Regions from separate parts of the Nocardioides sp. NBC_00163 genome, predicted to be linked through region 1. Evidence: predicted binding sites of a transcription regulator. Region 1 holds the regulator's gene; the other holds the start of a gene.

Region 1 (7,243 bases):
GGAGTCGTCGACCGAGAGGATGAAGCAGGCCGAGACCTGCTGGGGGGACTCGGTGCCGACGTTGAACCAGACCGGCGAGTTGAAGGCGAAGTGCTGGTTGACCAGCAGCCAGGTGAGCTCACGGCCGAAGAGGTCGGCGTCGGCGTCGGAGGCGAAGTAGTCGTTCTCCTTGCCGGAGGCGACGTAGGTGTTCACGACCCGGTCGATCAGCTGCTTCAGGCTCTGCTCACGCTTCTCGGTGCCGAGCGCGCCGCGGAAGTACTTGGTCGTCACGATCGTCGAGGCGTTGATCGACCAGAAGTCGGGGAACTCCACGCCGGTCTGCTCGAAGACGGTCGCGCCGGTCTTCCAGTTCTTCTGGACGACGTCGCGCCGCTCCCAGGTGATCTCGTCGTAGGGGTGGACGCCCTCGGTGCTGAAGATCCGCTCGATCTTCAGCCCAGCGCCTGCCTTCGCCGATGCCTGTGCCTCTGCTGCCGTGTCTGTCATTTCGTTCCCCCTGTTGTCATCGATCGCTGTGCCGTACTGCTGGTCGGTGCTGATGGTGGAGTCCTTGCTCTGTTCTATCTGTTTCCGCTGGCTGTGCCGTTGATTGGCCCGAGCAGGTCGCTTCCCCACGGCCTGCCCGGGCCGGTCTATGTGTCCCGTGGGACCTAGTCGGAGCCCACTGGGGCCTCGACCGGATGTTCTGCCTCGAAGTCCTGGACTTCCCGTTCCGTACGCAGCATCTGGATCTCACGCTCGAAGTCCTCCACCGACCCGAAGGCCCGGTAGACGCTCGCGAAGCGCAGGTACGCCACCTCGTCGAGCTCGCGCAGCGGCGCGAGGATCGCCAGCCCCACCTCGTTGCTGGGAACCTCGGCCAGCCCCTGGCTGCGCAGCGCCTGCTCGACCTCCTGGCCGAGGCAGGCGAGCTGGTCCTCGGTGACCGGCCGGCCCTTGCATGCCTTGCGTACGCCGTGCACCGCCTTGTCGCGGCTGAACGGCTCCGCTGCGCCGGAGCGCTTGGCCACCATCAGCTGCATCTGCTCGACGGTCGTGAACCGCTTCCCACATTCCTGGCAGACCCGGCGGCGCCGGATCTGGCCACCGTCCTCGGCCACGCGGGAGTCGAGCACCTTGGTGTCGCTGTGTCGGCAGAACGGACAGTGCACGGTAGAGCCCCTCTCGTGAGACCTGTGGATCCAGGCCGTCTCATTGGCGGCCCGAGCCTGTGGAACCTGTGGATATGAGCGTGAGTCCCTGTGGAACAACACCCCCATCGCTGTGGGCCATCCGCCCGTTCATGTGAACTAGATGTGGATAACTACAGCGGTGTAACTACTAGATGTAGTGGTAACCGTACGCCCGCCCCCACGACGATGCAAGCGAGCGTCGGGTTTACCCGCGTGCCCGGCGTGTCGCCGGTCAAACACCGAAAGATTCCGGTTCAGCGGCGACGGACTGGCCTGGATGAGTAAGAATGACCCCCGTGACAAACATCTCCGGAGGAAATCGCGTCGGGTCGCGGAGAGGCACGCGCCCCAGAAGCGGTCCCCGGCCACCTTTCATCTTGCCTGCGATCGCGACACTGGCCTTCCTCGTCATCTGGGGAGTGCTCGTGTGGGTCGCCGTCGGTTTCGGGGCCGACGCACGGGGAGGCGATTCCGGCGCCTGGGCGAAGCTCGCCATCGCGGCGGTCGTTGCAGTCGCCTGCCTCTTCCTGACCTTCACCTTCGCCGGGAAGGCCTGGCGGGCCTTCTCCGGCTCCCCCACCACGCCACCCACCGACGACTACGCCGGAAGCCACTCCAACGCCTACGTCGAGGAGCAGGACTACTCGGCCCCGGCCTACGCCGACCAGGCCTACCCTGAGCAGGCTTACCCGGAGCAGGACTACTACGGCACCGGCTCCTACGGCTACGACGACACCGGCTACGGCCGGCACAGCTCCGACACCGGGAGCCAGCCGCCCTACGGCGACACCTCGAACCGCTCGGCCTACACCGACACCGGCTCCCAGTCGCCGTACGGCTACCCCAGCAGCGATCAGGGCTACGGCAACACCGGCAGCCGGGCCGCCTACGGCGCATCGTCCTACCAGCCGCCGACCAGCCCGCCGCCCACCCCACAGCCCTACTACTCGAGCCCGCCGACACCGACGTCGACGCCGCAGAGCACTCCGGGGTACGGCTCGCAGGGATACGGCACGGACAGCTACCCCACTCAGCAGGCGGGCTCCCCGCAGTATCAGTCCGGCGCCTACCAGACCCCGACCGGCTACGGCCAGACCGGCTCGCGGGCTCGACTGACCCAGGACCCCGCCGCAACCCAGGCGATGCCCTCCCAGCGTCAGCCCCAGGACCCGCCGGTCGAACCGGACGACGAGTGGCCGCCGCGGCACGGCACTCGCAACAAGCAGTGGCCGCCGGCCGAGCCGGACAGCCCCTACCGCGGGCGCCACTGACCCGACGCAGCGAGAGTGCTGCAGACGCTTCCCATCGTCTGCAGCACTCTCACTCTTTTTCCCGGTAGCCGGCCGCCAGGGTCGAAGGAGCAGCCGGACATCTGTGCGGCGCCTAGGGCGCGGTCGGAACGATCAGCGTCTGTCCGGACACGAGCATCGAGGACTCGAGACTGTTGAGCTCCTTGATCCTCTGCTCCATCTCCCGAATCGAGGAGTCGGTGCCGGCGACGGCCTTCGAGGAGATGTCCCAGAGCGTGTCGCCATCGCCGACGACCATCGCGTGGGCGGTGGAGGAGGGACTTTTGTCGGCACCGTTCTCCACGGCGAACGCCACCTTCGCCCCGATCAGCGCGATCCCGAAGAGCACGACGAGCGCGAATGCGAACACGACGACTCGTCCGCGACGAGTGAGTCGCACGGTCGAGCGACGCACCTCCGGCGCCGGACGCGGTGGCTCGGCTACGGGCAGCACATAGACTGTTGCACTCATCTCACGGCCTCCTGATCACCAGTCTCTCGATCACGTGTTCGATCGAGCACATGTTCGAAGGTAGATCACGTGTTCGAACAACGCAAGTAGCGACCCCAAGAATTTTCGAACGCCGACACGCGCCGACCACGAGGTCGAACAAATGTTTGATGTCGTGGTGCCAGAGGGACTAATGTGGTGACATGACCACGCAGAAGACAGGCACCGGATCAGGCGGTTCGAAGAAGAGCCGCGTCCGCGAGCTGCCCGACGGGCCGCCGGACGCGACCGGGCTCACGCCGCGTCAGCAGCGCATCCTCGCTCACCTGCGCGACAGCATCGAGCAGCGCGGCTACCCGCCCAGCATGCGCGAGATCGGCGCCGCGGTCGGGCTGACCAGCACCAGCAGCGTCGCCCACCAGCTCCGCGCGCTGGAGCAGCGTGGTCTGATCCGCAAGGACCCGAAGCGACCGCGCGCCCTCGAGGTCTTCCTCCCGGAGGTGATGGCCCACCGCAAGGCCATGTCCGGCGAGGAGCCCGAGTCGACGATCACCGCCGAGGCCGACATCAACCCCAACCCCGACGCCGCCATGGTCCCCCTGGTCGGGCGGATCGCGGCCGGTGGCCCGATCCTGGCCGAAGAGACCTCGAGCCAGCAGAGCATCGAGGACGTCTTCCCGCTGCCCAAGCAGCTGGTCGGCAACGGCGATCTCTTCCTGCTCTCGGTCTCCGGTGACTCGATGGTCGACGCGGCGATCTGCGACGGCGACTTCGTGGTCGTGCGCCAGCAGCCGACCGCCGAGAACGGCGAGATCGTGGCCGCGCTGATCGACGGCGAGGCCACCGTCAAGACGCTCTCCCGCAAGGACGGCAAGGTCTGGCTGCTGCCGCACAACGCTGCGTACGAGCCGATCGACGGCACCCACGCGACGATCCTCGGCAAGGTGACGGCGGTCCTGCGCAGCCTCTGAGTCCTGCGCCACCTCCCGGAACGAGTCCGGGAACACTGCGTGAAATCCAGCCGCCGGCCCATGACAGGGCCGGCGGCTGCGTCGTTCCCTACAGCGTGACCCAGACGCAGATCGACCGCCGCACCCTCATCGCCGCCGGGCTGGCGACCGCCGCGGGAGCGGGAGCCATCGCGCTCCCTGAGCCCGGCGAGGCCGCCAGCGGCTCGCTCAACCACTTCCAGCACGGCGTCGCCTCCGGCGACCCGCTCCCGGACCGCGTGGTCATCTGGACCCGGGTCACGCCAACGACGGACGCGACTCCCGGGTCCGGGCAGGGCGAGGAGGTCCTGGTCCGCTGGGAGGTCTCGCCCACCGCGGACTTCGGCCGCGTCACCGCGAAGGGATCCCAGCAGACGGGTCCCGACCGCGACCACACCGTGAAGCTCGACGTCACCCGCCTGGCGCCGGAGAGCTGGTACTTCTACCGCTTCACCTACAACGGCCAGACCAGCCGCGTCGGCCGCACCCGCACCGCTCCGGCCGCGGACGCGGTCCCGGAGAACGTACGTTTCGGGGTGGTCTCCTGCTCCAACCTGCAGGCCGGCTGGTTCGCGTCCTACCGCCACCTGGCCGCCCGCGACGACCTGCACGCGATCCTCCACCTGGGCGACTACCTCTACGAGTACGGCCCCGGCGAGTACGGCTACGGCATGGCCAACGAGGACGTCCGGCCGCACGAGCCGGCCCACGAGATGCACACGCTGGCCGACTACCGGATCCGGCACGCGCAGTACAAGCGCGACGTCGACCTCTCCGCCGCCCACGCCCGGCTGCCCTGGATCGTCACCTGGGACGACCACGAGTCGGCCAACGACGCCTGGCTGCTCGGCGCCGAGAACAACGAGCCCGGCGAGTACGACTGGATCGACCGCAAGACCAACGCCAACCAGGCCTACGACGAGTGGATGCCGCTGCGCGTCGATGGCACAGCGACGGTGGAGACCGACGGCCATCTCCACGACCGCATCTACCGGCGGCTGCGTTTCGGCAACCTGCTCGAGCTGAGCATGCTCGACCTGCGCTCCTACCGCTCCCAGCAGGTCGCCCGCACCGACCTCGCCGGCGTCGACGACCCCGACCGCACGATCACCGGCGACGAGCAGCTGGAGTGGCTCAAGGACGGCCTGCTCACCGACGCTCAGTGGAAGATCGTCGGCAACCCGGTGATGATCGCGCCGGTCACCTTCGGTGCGCTTCCGAAGAGCCTGATCACCCCGGTCAACGACGTCACCGGCCTGCTGCCCGACAACGGCATCGCCTACAACGTGGACCAGTGGGACGGCTACACCGCCGACCGCACCGAGCTCTTCGAGCACATCCGCAACAACGCGATCACCGACACCGTCTTCGTCACCGGCGACATCCACTCAGGTTGGGCCTGCGACCTGCCGTACGACTCCGCCGTCTACCCGCTCGGCAAGACCGCCGGAGTGGAGTTCGTCGCCACCTCGGTGACCTCGAACAACCTCAAGGACATCCTCGGTGCGCCGCGCCGTTCGGTCAGCCTGACGGTCGAGAGCATCATCAGGACCGCCAACCGCCACGTCCGCTACCTCAACTTCGACGACCACGGCTTCTCCGTCCTCGACGTGACCCGCAACCGCGCCCAGATGGACTGGTACGTCATCGGCGAACGCAAGGACTCCAATACTGCCGCCACCTGGACCAGGTCGTACGCCACCGCAACCGGAAGCAACAGGCTCCATCACGTCACGCAGCCCGTCTAGGCCATGTCCTAGGCCGTGTCCGCCGGACACAGCGGCACTCTGCGCTTAGACTGCCCAGGTCTGTCTTCCCGAACGTCTGGTATCTCATGCGAAACATTGCCCGCCGGATCAACCGTAAACAACGATCCCTCGTCTTGATCGCAGGCATGGTCGTCGCGACGTTCGTCGCCACCATGCCCGCAACCGGTTCGACGCCGGCGACCTCGGTGAGGACCGGCGGTGACACCAGCGCCGAGCAGCCGGTGACGGAGAAGGCGGCCCGGGAGGCGCTCGCCGCGGCCAAGAAGGTCAAGCGGAACCAGTCGGTGCGCGGCACCCGGCAGGTCGTGCCCGGGCGGCACGTCGCCGGCCGGCCCGACGCGACCATCGCGCTGACCGACCTGTGGAACGCCAAGGATGCCCTGGACGGCTCCAACAAGGCCGCCGCGCGGGAATTGCTCGCCCGCCCGCGCACCGCGGCCCAGACCTGCAGCGACGCGGTCTGCGTCCACTACACGCCAGGCAAGGGCGGCGACCGCGCCTCGACGACGTACGCGACCCAGGTCCGTGACGTGGTCACGAAGGTCCACAACCTCTACGTGCAGGCGGGCTACCGCAAGCCCGCCGCCGACAAGGCGGTCACTCCGGGCAAGGTCGACATCTACCTGGAGAACCTCTACGACGAGGGCTACTACGGCTACTGCGCGCCCGAGACTAAGGTCTCCAAGACCGCCGCGACGGCCTACTGCGTCCTGGACAACGACTACGCCACCAGCGAGTACGGCTCGTACAACACGCCCACCGAGAACCTCCGTGTGACCGCCGCTCACGAATACTTCCACGCCGTCCAGTTCGCCTACGACGCCGGCGAGGACCGCTGGATGATGGAGTCCACCGCGACCTGGGTCGAGGACGAGGTCTACGACAGCATCAACGACAACCGGCAGTACCTGGGCTACGGCCAGCTCGAGGACCAGCGCAAGCCGCTGGACAACTCCTACGCCTCCAACCTCGGCATCTACGGCAACTGGATCTTCTTCCGCTACCTCTCCGAGCGCTTCGCCAGGGAGCGGGGTGGCCTGCCGGCCGTGGTCCTCGATATCTGGAACCGAGCCCCGTCGACCTACTCCACCCTCGCCATCCGCCGGGCGCTCGCCGACCGCGGCACCACCCTGAAGACGCAGTACACCCGCTTCGCCGCCGCCAACCTGGCACCCTCGAAGACCTACAGCGAGGGCGGCGCCTACTACGCGCCGGTCTACGACGGCCGCACCGCGCTGCCCGCCAAGCGACAGACCGTCGACGGCAAGTTCACGCTGAAGCACCTCACCTACGCCTCGCAGCGTCTGGTCCCGAAGAAGGTGGGCAAGGGCTGGAAGCTGCGGGTGAAGGTCGACCTGGCCCGACCCAGCGCCAACGCCGCCGTGGTCAGCATCTTCCGCACCGACGGCACCCGCGGCGTCTACTACCTCAAGCCCAACAGCAAGGGCATCGCCACCAAGACCATCGAGGGCTTCTCCTCGAAGCGGATCCGCAAGGTCGAGGTCACCTTCGCCAACGCGAGCAGCAACTTCAAGTGTGGCCAGGGCACCGCGTTCTCCTGCCACGGCGT
Region 2 (7,243 bases), 1.3 Mb from region 1:
CGCCGGCGCGAGCGTCGACCCGGTGCCCAACCGCCCGCAGCGCGAGGAGCCGGACACGCCCGAGGTCGCCGACACCGGCACCGAGGACTCCAACGCCGGCGCCGTCTGGACCGGTCTGGGGATGGTCGCCCTGGTCGGCCTGATCGCGCTCGCGGCGCCGGCCGTGATCCGGCGCAGGCGGCGTACGACGCGGCTCGCGGGCGACGCCGAGGCCGGCTGGAGCGAGCTCGGCGACACCGCGATCGACCTCGGTCTCCCCTGGACCGGGACCCGTTCACCCCGGGAGGAGGCCACCGGCCTGGCCCCGCATCTGCAGGATCGCGAGCCGATGCTCGCGCTCCAGCGGATCGTGGCCGCCGTCGAGCGCAACCGCTACGCGGAGCGCCGCGACGCCGCGGCGGTCGGGGACGACGTACGCCTGGTCTCGGCCACGCTCAGGGGGCACGCCGATCGGCGTGCCCGTCGCCGGGCACGCCTGTGGCCGGCGTCGGTCTTCCGCCGCCGGCCCGCGCCAGCCTCCGACGGACCGGTCGCGCGGTCCGAGCGGGAGCTGATCTCGTCCTAGAGGTCCCTCTGAGAGGTCGTTCTCTCAGAGGTCGTTGTCGCGGCGGCGCTGCTTCCAGCGCTCGCTGGCCCGGTCGAAGAACGAGCTGCGGGGCGTGTGGTCCCCGTCGTCCTCCTCGACCGCGGCAGCACCACGAAGAGCGGTGAGCAGCACGGAGGTCGAGGCCAGCATCACCAGGAAGCCGACCACCCCGACGATCCACATCCGTGAGATCACACCGGTCATCAGCAACGCGACACCACCGGCGAGCACGATGCCCGCGATGACCGCATGTCGACGTTGGGCACGGCGCAAGGCCGTGCCTCGGAGGGCGGAGGCGAACTTCGGGTCCTCCGCCGAGAGCGCGCGCTCCATCTGCTCAAGCAGGCGAAGCTCCTCTTCCGAGAGTGGCACCGTACCTCCCATGTCCTGTTGGGGCATCTCCAAGTCTAGGCTGGCCACCCTGAAGGCGGTAGTGAGCCCAGAAAATTCTTGCCCCTTGACGTTCTGCCACATGGCACAACCAGGACCGATTGTGTCAAGCGAAGTGGCGGGTGCTCAACCCCGGCCCTGATCGAGCAGGCTCGCGCGGCGTACGAGGCTGGATCCGAAGCGTTCGGCGACCTGGTCGATGGCGCGATCGGCCTCGGACCAGCCCCGCTCCCGCTCGCCGAGCACCATCTGCCGGTCGGTGCCCTCGCGGGCGACCAGGTGCTCGACCCGGACCCCGACCAGGCGCAGCGCCCGGCCCCGGAGATTCAGCTCGTCGTAGAGGCGGACCGCGATGGCGTGCACCTCCTGGGTGACGTCGGTGGGATCAGGCAGCGTGCGCGAGCGCGAGATGGTCTTGAAGTCGGTGAACCGCACCGTCAGCGCGACCGTGCGGCCGACCGTGCCGGCCCGCCGCATCCGCCGGGTGACGCGGGCCGAGAGGCGCAGCAGCTCCCGGACGATGTCCTCGCGGTCGCTCAGGTCGTGACCGAAGGTCTCCTGGGCGCCGGTGGACCGGTCGGGCAGGTCGGGGCCCAGCCGCCCCGTCAGCTCGCGCTGGTCGGTGCCGGTGGCGAGTCGGTGCAGGTGGCCGCCGAGGCGCGGGCCGAGGATCTGGTGGAGGGTCGGCACCGGGGTGCGCGCGATGTCGCCCACCGTCTCGAAGCCGAGCCGCCGCAGCCGGGTCCTCGTGCTCGGGCCGACGCCGTAGAGCTCACCGACGTCGAGCGGGTGGAGGAAGCCGGGGATCTCCTCCGGCCGGACGACCACGACGCCGTCGGGCTTCGCCGTGCGGCTGCCGACCTTGGCCACGCTCGGGGTGGGCGCGACGCCGACCGAGCAGGTGATGCTCAGCTCCTCGGCGATCTGGCGGCGGATCCGCTGGGCGATCTCCTCGGGGCTCCCGAAGAGCCTGGTCGCTCCCCGTACGTCGAGGAACGCCTCGTCGACGCTGACCACCTCCACCAGCGGGGTGGCGCGGCGGAAGATCTCGCGGACCTGATGGGAGACCTCGGCGACCTCACCGAAGTCGAGACGGACCGAGACGAGCTGAGGGCACAGCCGTCTCGCCATCGAGCCCGGCATCGCGGCCCGCACGCCGTAGGCCCGCGCCGGATAGTTGGCGCAGGTCACCACGCCACGGGCGTGTCCCCCGACCACCACCGGCTGGTCCCAGAGCTCGGGCTGGTGCCTGATGGCCACCGACACGAAGAAGGCGTCCATGTCGACATGGAGGATCGGGGTGGCCTCCGGAGCGCCAGCGGAGGAGGTCACCCCGATCCTCCAAGGACGCGCCTGTCAGCGAAGCGAAGCGAGCAGATGCACCTGCGAAGCCAGCGGCAGGTAGTCAGCGCGGGTAGATGCCCGCTGCTCCAGATCGACCAGTGCGTTGGTCGCACCCGGGTCGACATCGAGCAGCGACCCGGGAACGTGATCCACGAAGACACGTACGCCACGAACGTCCGAGACCGCGAAGCCGGCGGCCTCGAGCAGCCCGGTGACCTCGTCGAGCGCGAAGCGTCGACCGGAGCGCCCCTGGGAAGTGGTGTCGTCGAGAAGCTCGGCGGCCTGCGCGAAGTGGCCGGCCAGAGCGCGGGAGAGGACGGCGGCGGTGCGCTGGGCGACCAGCAGGCTGAGCGTGCCGCCCGGACGGAGCACCTCGCGGATCCCCGCCAGTGCGGCAGCAGGGTCGGGAACGACCTCGAGGACGCCGTGGCAGAGCACCACGTCGGCACCGCTGGGGTCGGCGACGTCGGAGAGTGCGGCCAGGTCGCCCTGCCGCGCGTCGACGGAGACGCCGGCCTCGCGCGCCCGGCGGTCGAGCGCGGCCAGCGCATCGGGGCTGGGGTCGACGACGGTGACCCGGTGGCCGAGCCCGGCGATGCGTACGGCCGAGGTGCCGGTGCCGCCGCCGATGTCGAGGACGTCGAGCGGGCCGGAGGCCAGGACCGGGTCGAGCGCGTCCCAGACGGCGACGGTCCGGGCGCCTGCCCGACGACTGGTGGAAGCGGAGCCAGCTGACATGGGGCCAAGCGTAGGCCCTGCCTCCCACCCTGCGTACGCCACACCTGGATCAGCCCACGAGGCGGTCGTGCCGGAGCGGGGTGGCCTGCGAGGTGTGGGCCATCAGCCCGAGCGACTCCTCGACGACGGCGAGGAACCGGTCGGCCTCACGCACCTGCTCGTCGGCCTCTTCCGCGGTGACCGCACGGATGGAGCCGGCCTCCGCGGCGGCGCGCTTGGCGGCACCTGCGGCGAAGTAGTCGGCCCACTCGGAGAGCTCGGGCGCGACCTTCTTGAGGCGGACCCAGGCGTTCCACGGGCGACGGCGACCGGCGCGGCTCGCGGCCTCGACGGGATCGGTGCGGGCGGCGATCAGCGCGGCGGCGGCCTGGAGTGCGGCGACGTGAGCGATGGCGTACCTGCTCGGCACGTCGTCGGCCACGATCGCCTCCGCGAGGGTCTCGGTGGCTCGGAAGAGGTAGCTGTGCGTCGTGGCCGGCAGCAGATGCATCGGGTCGTCCTTCTCGCTCACGGTCGACCCCGCAGTGGACGGCTCCGGCGGGCGTCGGGGGTCGAGGACGACGCCCGCCAGAGCCTGGTTGTTCGAACATCTGTTCGAACACGTGATCAAACTACACCCCGCCACCGACAGTCACAAGACGTTTCGGTGGCGGGGCGTGTCGAGCGGTGCTGCGGGTCGCTCAGTCGTCGGCGACGGCGCCGCGGATGAGGTGCGGCGGGTGGATGTAGCGGGTGTTGGCCGGCAGCCACATGACCACCAGCAGCCCCGCGGCGATGACGATCGCGATCGTGGTGAGCACGCTGATGATCACCGGCGGGCCGGTCAGGATGCCGCCGACGCTGGCCACCGCGGAGATGAACACCAGGAACGTGATGACGATGCGGGCCCACTCGAAGCCGTTGCGGAGGAAGACCGCGAGCACGCCGAGCATGACGGCCATCACACCGAACAGGGTGATCGCGGGGGCGATGAACGCCGGCGCGCTGACCCGGTTGTCGGTGGGCGGGTTGATGAGGGCCTCGAGCCCCTCGGTCTCCAGGATGCGCTTGGCCGAGGCGTTGCCCTCCGCCCACGCGCGCACCAGGTCATCGGAACGCAGCACCATGACCACGACCACGACGGCGCTGAACGCGATCAGACCGACGATCAGCCGGACCGCCCACGTCATCTCCCGCGGCACGGGCTCAGCAGCGAGGGCGGCGACCTCGTAGGCGACCTCCGGGTCCTCGTTCACGACCACACCTTCGTTCTCGTCGGGTGTCGTCATGGTCATCCGGTCTCCTTGCGACGTGGGGGGAACTCTGCGTTGATCAGCCCATTCTGCCGCACGGGGCACAACGGAGGTAAATACGGGATCGCGTGCGCCTGGTCTCGGGCCGGGTCCGGGTTGTCGGTGTCGTACGCCAAGATGTCTCCATGGAATCTCTAGCGCTGACCTTCTCCAGCGGGTGGGCCAGTGGCATCAACGCATACCTGGTCGTGCTGGTGCTCGGCGTCGTGCAGCGTACGACGGGGGCAGAGGAGATCCCTGACGTGCTCGGCACCTGGCCGGTGCTGGCGGCCGCAGGGGCGATGTTCGCGATCGAGTTCGTCGCGGACAAGGTGCCCTACGTCGACTCGACCTGGGACTCGATCTCCACGGTGATCCGGCCCACGATCGGCGCCGTGATCGGCGTGCTGCTCGCCGGTGAGGCCGACTCGCTCAACGCGGCCGTCGGCGGCGTCGTGGGCGGCACCTCGGCGTTCATGTCCCATCTGGTCAAGGCCAGTGAGCGGCTGGCGGTCAACTCCTCCCCCGAGCCGGTCTCCAACTCGGTGGTCAGCCTGGCCGAGGACGGCCTCGTCCTCGGCGTGGTCTGGTTCGCGACCGAGCACCCGCTGGCCGCCGCCGGCATCGCCGCGGCCCTGCTGGCGACCGGGCTGGTGCTGGTGTACTTCATCATCCGCACGGTTCGTGGAGGCTGGCGCAGGCTCACCCGCCGCGGAAGACGGGGTGCCCCGCCGCCGGAGGAGCCGTCCGACGGCACGACCAAGCCCTACCCCGTCCAGTGACGAGCATTGTCGTCCTCGGGGGCGGGTACGCCGGGATGGCCAGCGCCGCGAGGCTGGCCAAGCTCGGCCACTCGGTGACCCTTCTCGAGGCCTCCGGTCAGCTCGGTGGCGCTCTGGTGCCGGTGCGTGAGGAAGGGTTCACCTGGGACGCCTCGGCGACCTCGACGCTGCTGCCCGCGGTGATGCGCGACCTGTTCCGCAAGTCCGGGCGGCCGGCCGAGCGTGAGCTCGAGCTGGTGCCGATGGACGTCGTCCGCGAGCACCGGTTCGCCGACAAGACCTCGGTCTCGGTGCCCGGCGGCACCCGTGGCGCCCAGCTGGCGGCCTTCGACGAGCTGGGCCCGGGCATGGGCCAGCGGTGGACCGACTACGTCGCCAGGTTCAGCGAGGACTGGGAGGTGCTGCGCCAGCACTACTTCGAGGTGCCGTGGGAGCCTTCGGCGCTGCCCGCGGCCGTCGCGGAGCGGTTCCGGTCCCGCGAGACCCTCCACAAGCGGCTGCGCAAGACGTTCAAGGACGAGCGGCTCCGGCTGGTCGCGGCGCACCCGTTCGTCGCGGCGGGGCAGGAGCTGCGTGACGTACCTGCCTGGGCGGGGCTCACCGCCTATCTCGAGCAGCGCTTCGGCGCCTGGCGGGTCGAGGGCGGGATGGGGGTCGTGGCCGAGGTGCTCGCCGCCCGGATGACCACCCGCCGGGTCTCGGTGCAGACCGCGACCCGCGTGGAGGACATCGTCGTACGTGACGGACGGGCGGTCGCGGTCAGCACCACCGCCGGGGAGATCGATCTCGGCGCCGACGGAGCGGTCGTGGTCGCCTTCGACCCGCGCTCGCTGCCGGCGCTGCGGCCGCTGGTGGAACGTACGCTGCCGGCGATCCCGCCGATGACGTTCCACCTCGGGCTCTCCTCGCTGCCCGAGCACCTCGTCGATCTTCCCGACGAGCTGGTGCTCCACGGCGAGCCGACCCTGGTCGTACGCACCCGTGGGCTCGCCCCCGAGGGGCAGCACGCCTGGACGATCCACTCCCACGGCAAGCTGATGGAGGACGTCCTGCTGGCGCTGGCGCGCCACAAGATCGACCTGCGCGAGCACGTCGTGCATCGTGTCGACCTGGGCGCCGCCGAGCTCGTACGCCGCTGGCGCGGGTCGCCGCTGGGCGTGAAGTGGGCGGGGCGCGGCACGGTGTTCCAGCGCCTCGGTCCGCGCACCCCTCTCCCCAACGTCTACGCCGCCGGCGCCCACGCGACGCCCGGCTCCGGGCTGCCGTTCGCCGGGCTCTCGTCCGCGCTGGTCGCGCAGTCGATCGGGCCTGCCGAGAAGTGAGCGCCGCCTAGACCGTCACGTTGAGCTTGGCGAAGATCTCCAGCGTCGCCTTGGAGCGGTTGAGCGTGTAGAAGTGCAGCCCCGGAGCGCCTCCGTCGAGGAGCTCCTGGCAGAGCTCGGCGGCCACGGCGATGCCCTCGGCACGGATGTCGGCGGGCTCGGGGCCGGCGGCGCTGAGGCGCTCGACGATCTCCTCGGGGACCTCGGCGCCGATCAACTCGCTCTGGCGGCGGATGGCGGCGAGATTCAGGATCGGCATGATCCCGGGCAGGACCGGGATGTCGACGCCGCGGGCACGAACCCGGTCGACGAGGCCGAAGTAGTCGGCCGCACGGAAGAACATCTGGGTGACCGCGAACTCCGCGCCGGCCTTCGCCTTGGCGACCAGCACGTCGGCGTCGGCCTCGAGCGACTCCGCGCTCGGGTGACCCTCCGGGAAGGCGGCGACGCCGATGCGGAAGTCGCCGCGCTCGCGGGCCAGCTTCACCACGTCGATCGCGTAGTCGAGGCCGCCCGGGGTCGGGGTCCACTCGGCACGCGGCCCCTCGGCGGGGTCGCCGCGCAACGCCATCACGTGCGCGACTCCCTGCGCCGCATAGGAGTCCAGGATCCCGGCGACCTCGTCGCGGGTGTGGCCGACGCAGGTCAGGTGGGCGACCGGGAGCAGCTCGGTCTCCGCGGCGATCCGGCCGGTGATGGCGACCGTCTTGTCACGGGTCGAGCCGCCGGCGCCGTAGGTGACGCTCACGAAGGTGGGGCGGTAGGGCTCCAGCGCGCGCACGGCGTTCCACAGCTGCTCCTCGCCGGCCT

What was found. The regulator LexA, encoded in region 1, represses DNA repair genes until DNA is damaged. The targets are predictions, from matches to a motif close to TCGAACANNTGTTCGA.
Region 2: OG801_RS24780 (SAV_6107 family HEPN domain-containing protein) is a predicted target of LexA. The motif match lies at 3,641-3,656, and genes of this name have one in related genera.

Annotation. Positions count from the first base shown of each region.
Region 1 covers NZ_CP108155.1:3,880,917-3,888,159, reverse strand. Annotated here, with positions in the region: gene OG801_RS18685 (vitamin B12-dependent ribonucleotide reductase) at 1-489, opposite strand, end outside; gene nrdR (transcriptional regulator NrdR) at 654-1,154, opposite strand; gene OG801_RS18675 (hypothetical protein) at 1,553-2,446, shown strand; gene OG801_RS18670 (LysM peptidoglycan-binding domain-containing protein) at 2,559-2,936, opposite strand; gene lexA (transcriptional repressor LexA) at 3,119-3,886, shown strand; gene OG801_RS18660 (alkaline phosphatase D family protein) at 3,982-5,652, shown strand; gene OG801_RS18655 (MXAN_6640 family putative metalloprotease) at 5,787-7,243, shown strand, end outside.
Region 2 covers NZ_CP108155.1:5,162,986-5,170,228, reverse strand. Annotated here, with positions in the region: gene OG801_RS24800 (transglutaminaseTgpA domain-containing protein) at 1-565, shown strand, start outside; gene OG801_RS24795 (DUF3040 domain-containing protein) at 590-958, opposite strand; gene dinB (DNA polymerase IV) at 1,103-2,308, opposite strand; gene OG801_RS24785 (methyltransferase domain-containing protein) at 2,333-3,058, opposite strand; gene OG801_RS24780 (SAV_6107 family HEPN domain-containing protein) at 3,108-3,569, opposite strand; gene OG801_RS24775 (hypothetical protein) at 3,739-4,332, opposite strand; gene OG801_RS24770 (DUF4126 domain-containing protein) at 4,476-5,111, shown strand; gene OG801_RS24765 (phytoene desaturase family protein) at 5,108-6,433, shown strand; gene metF (methylenetetrahydrofolate reductase [NAD(P)H]) at 6,441-7,243, opposite strand, start outside.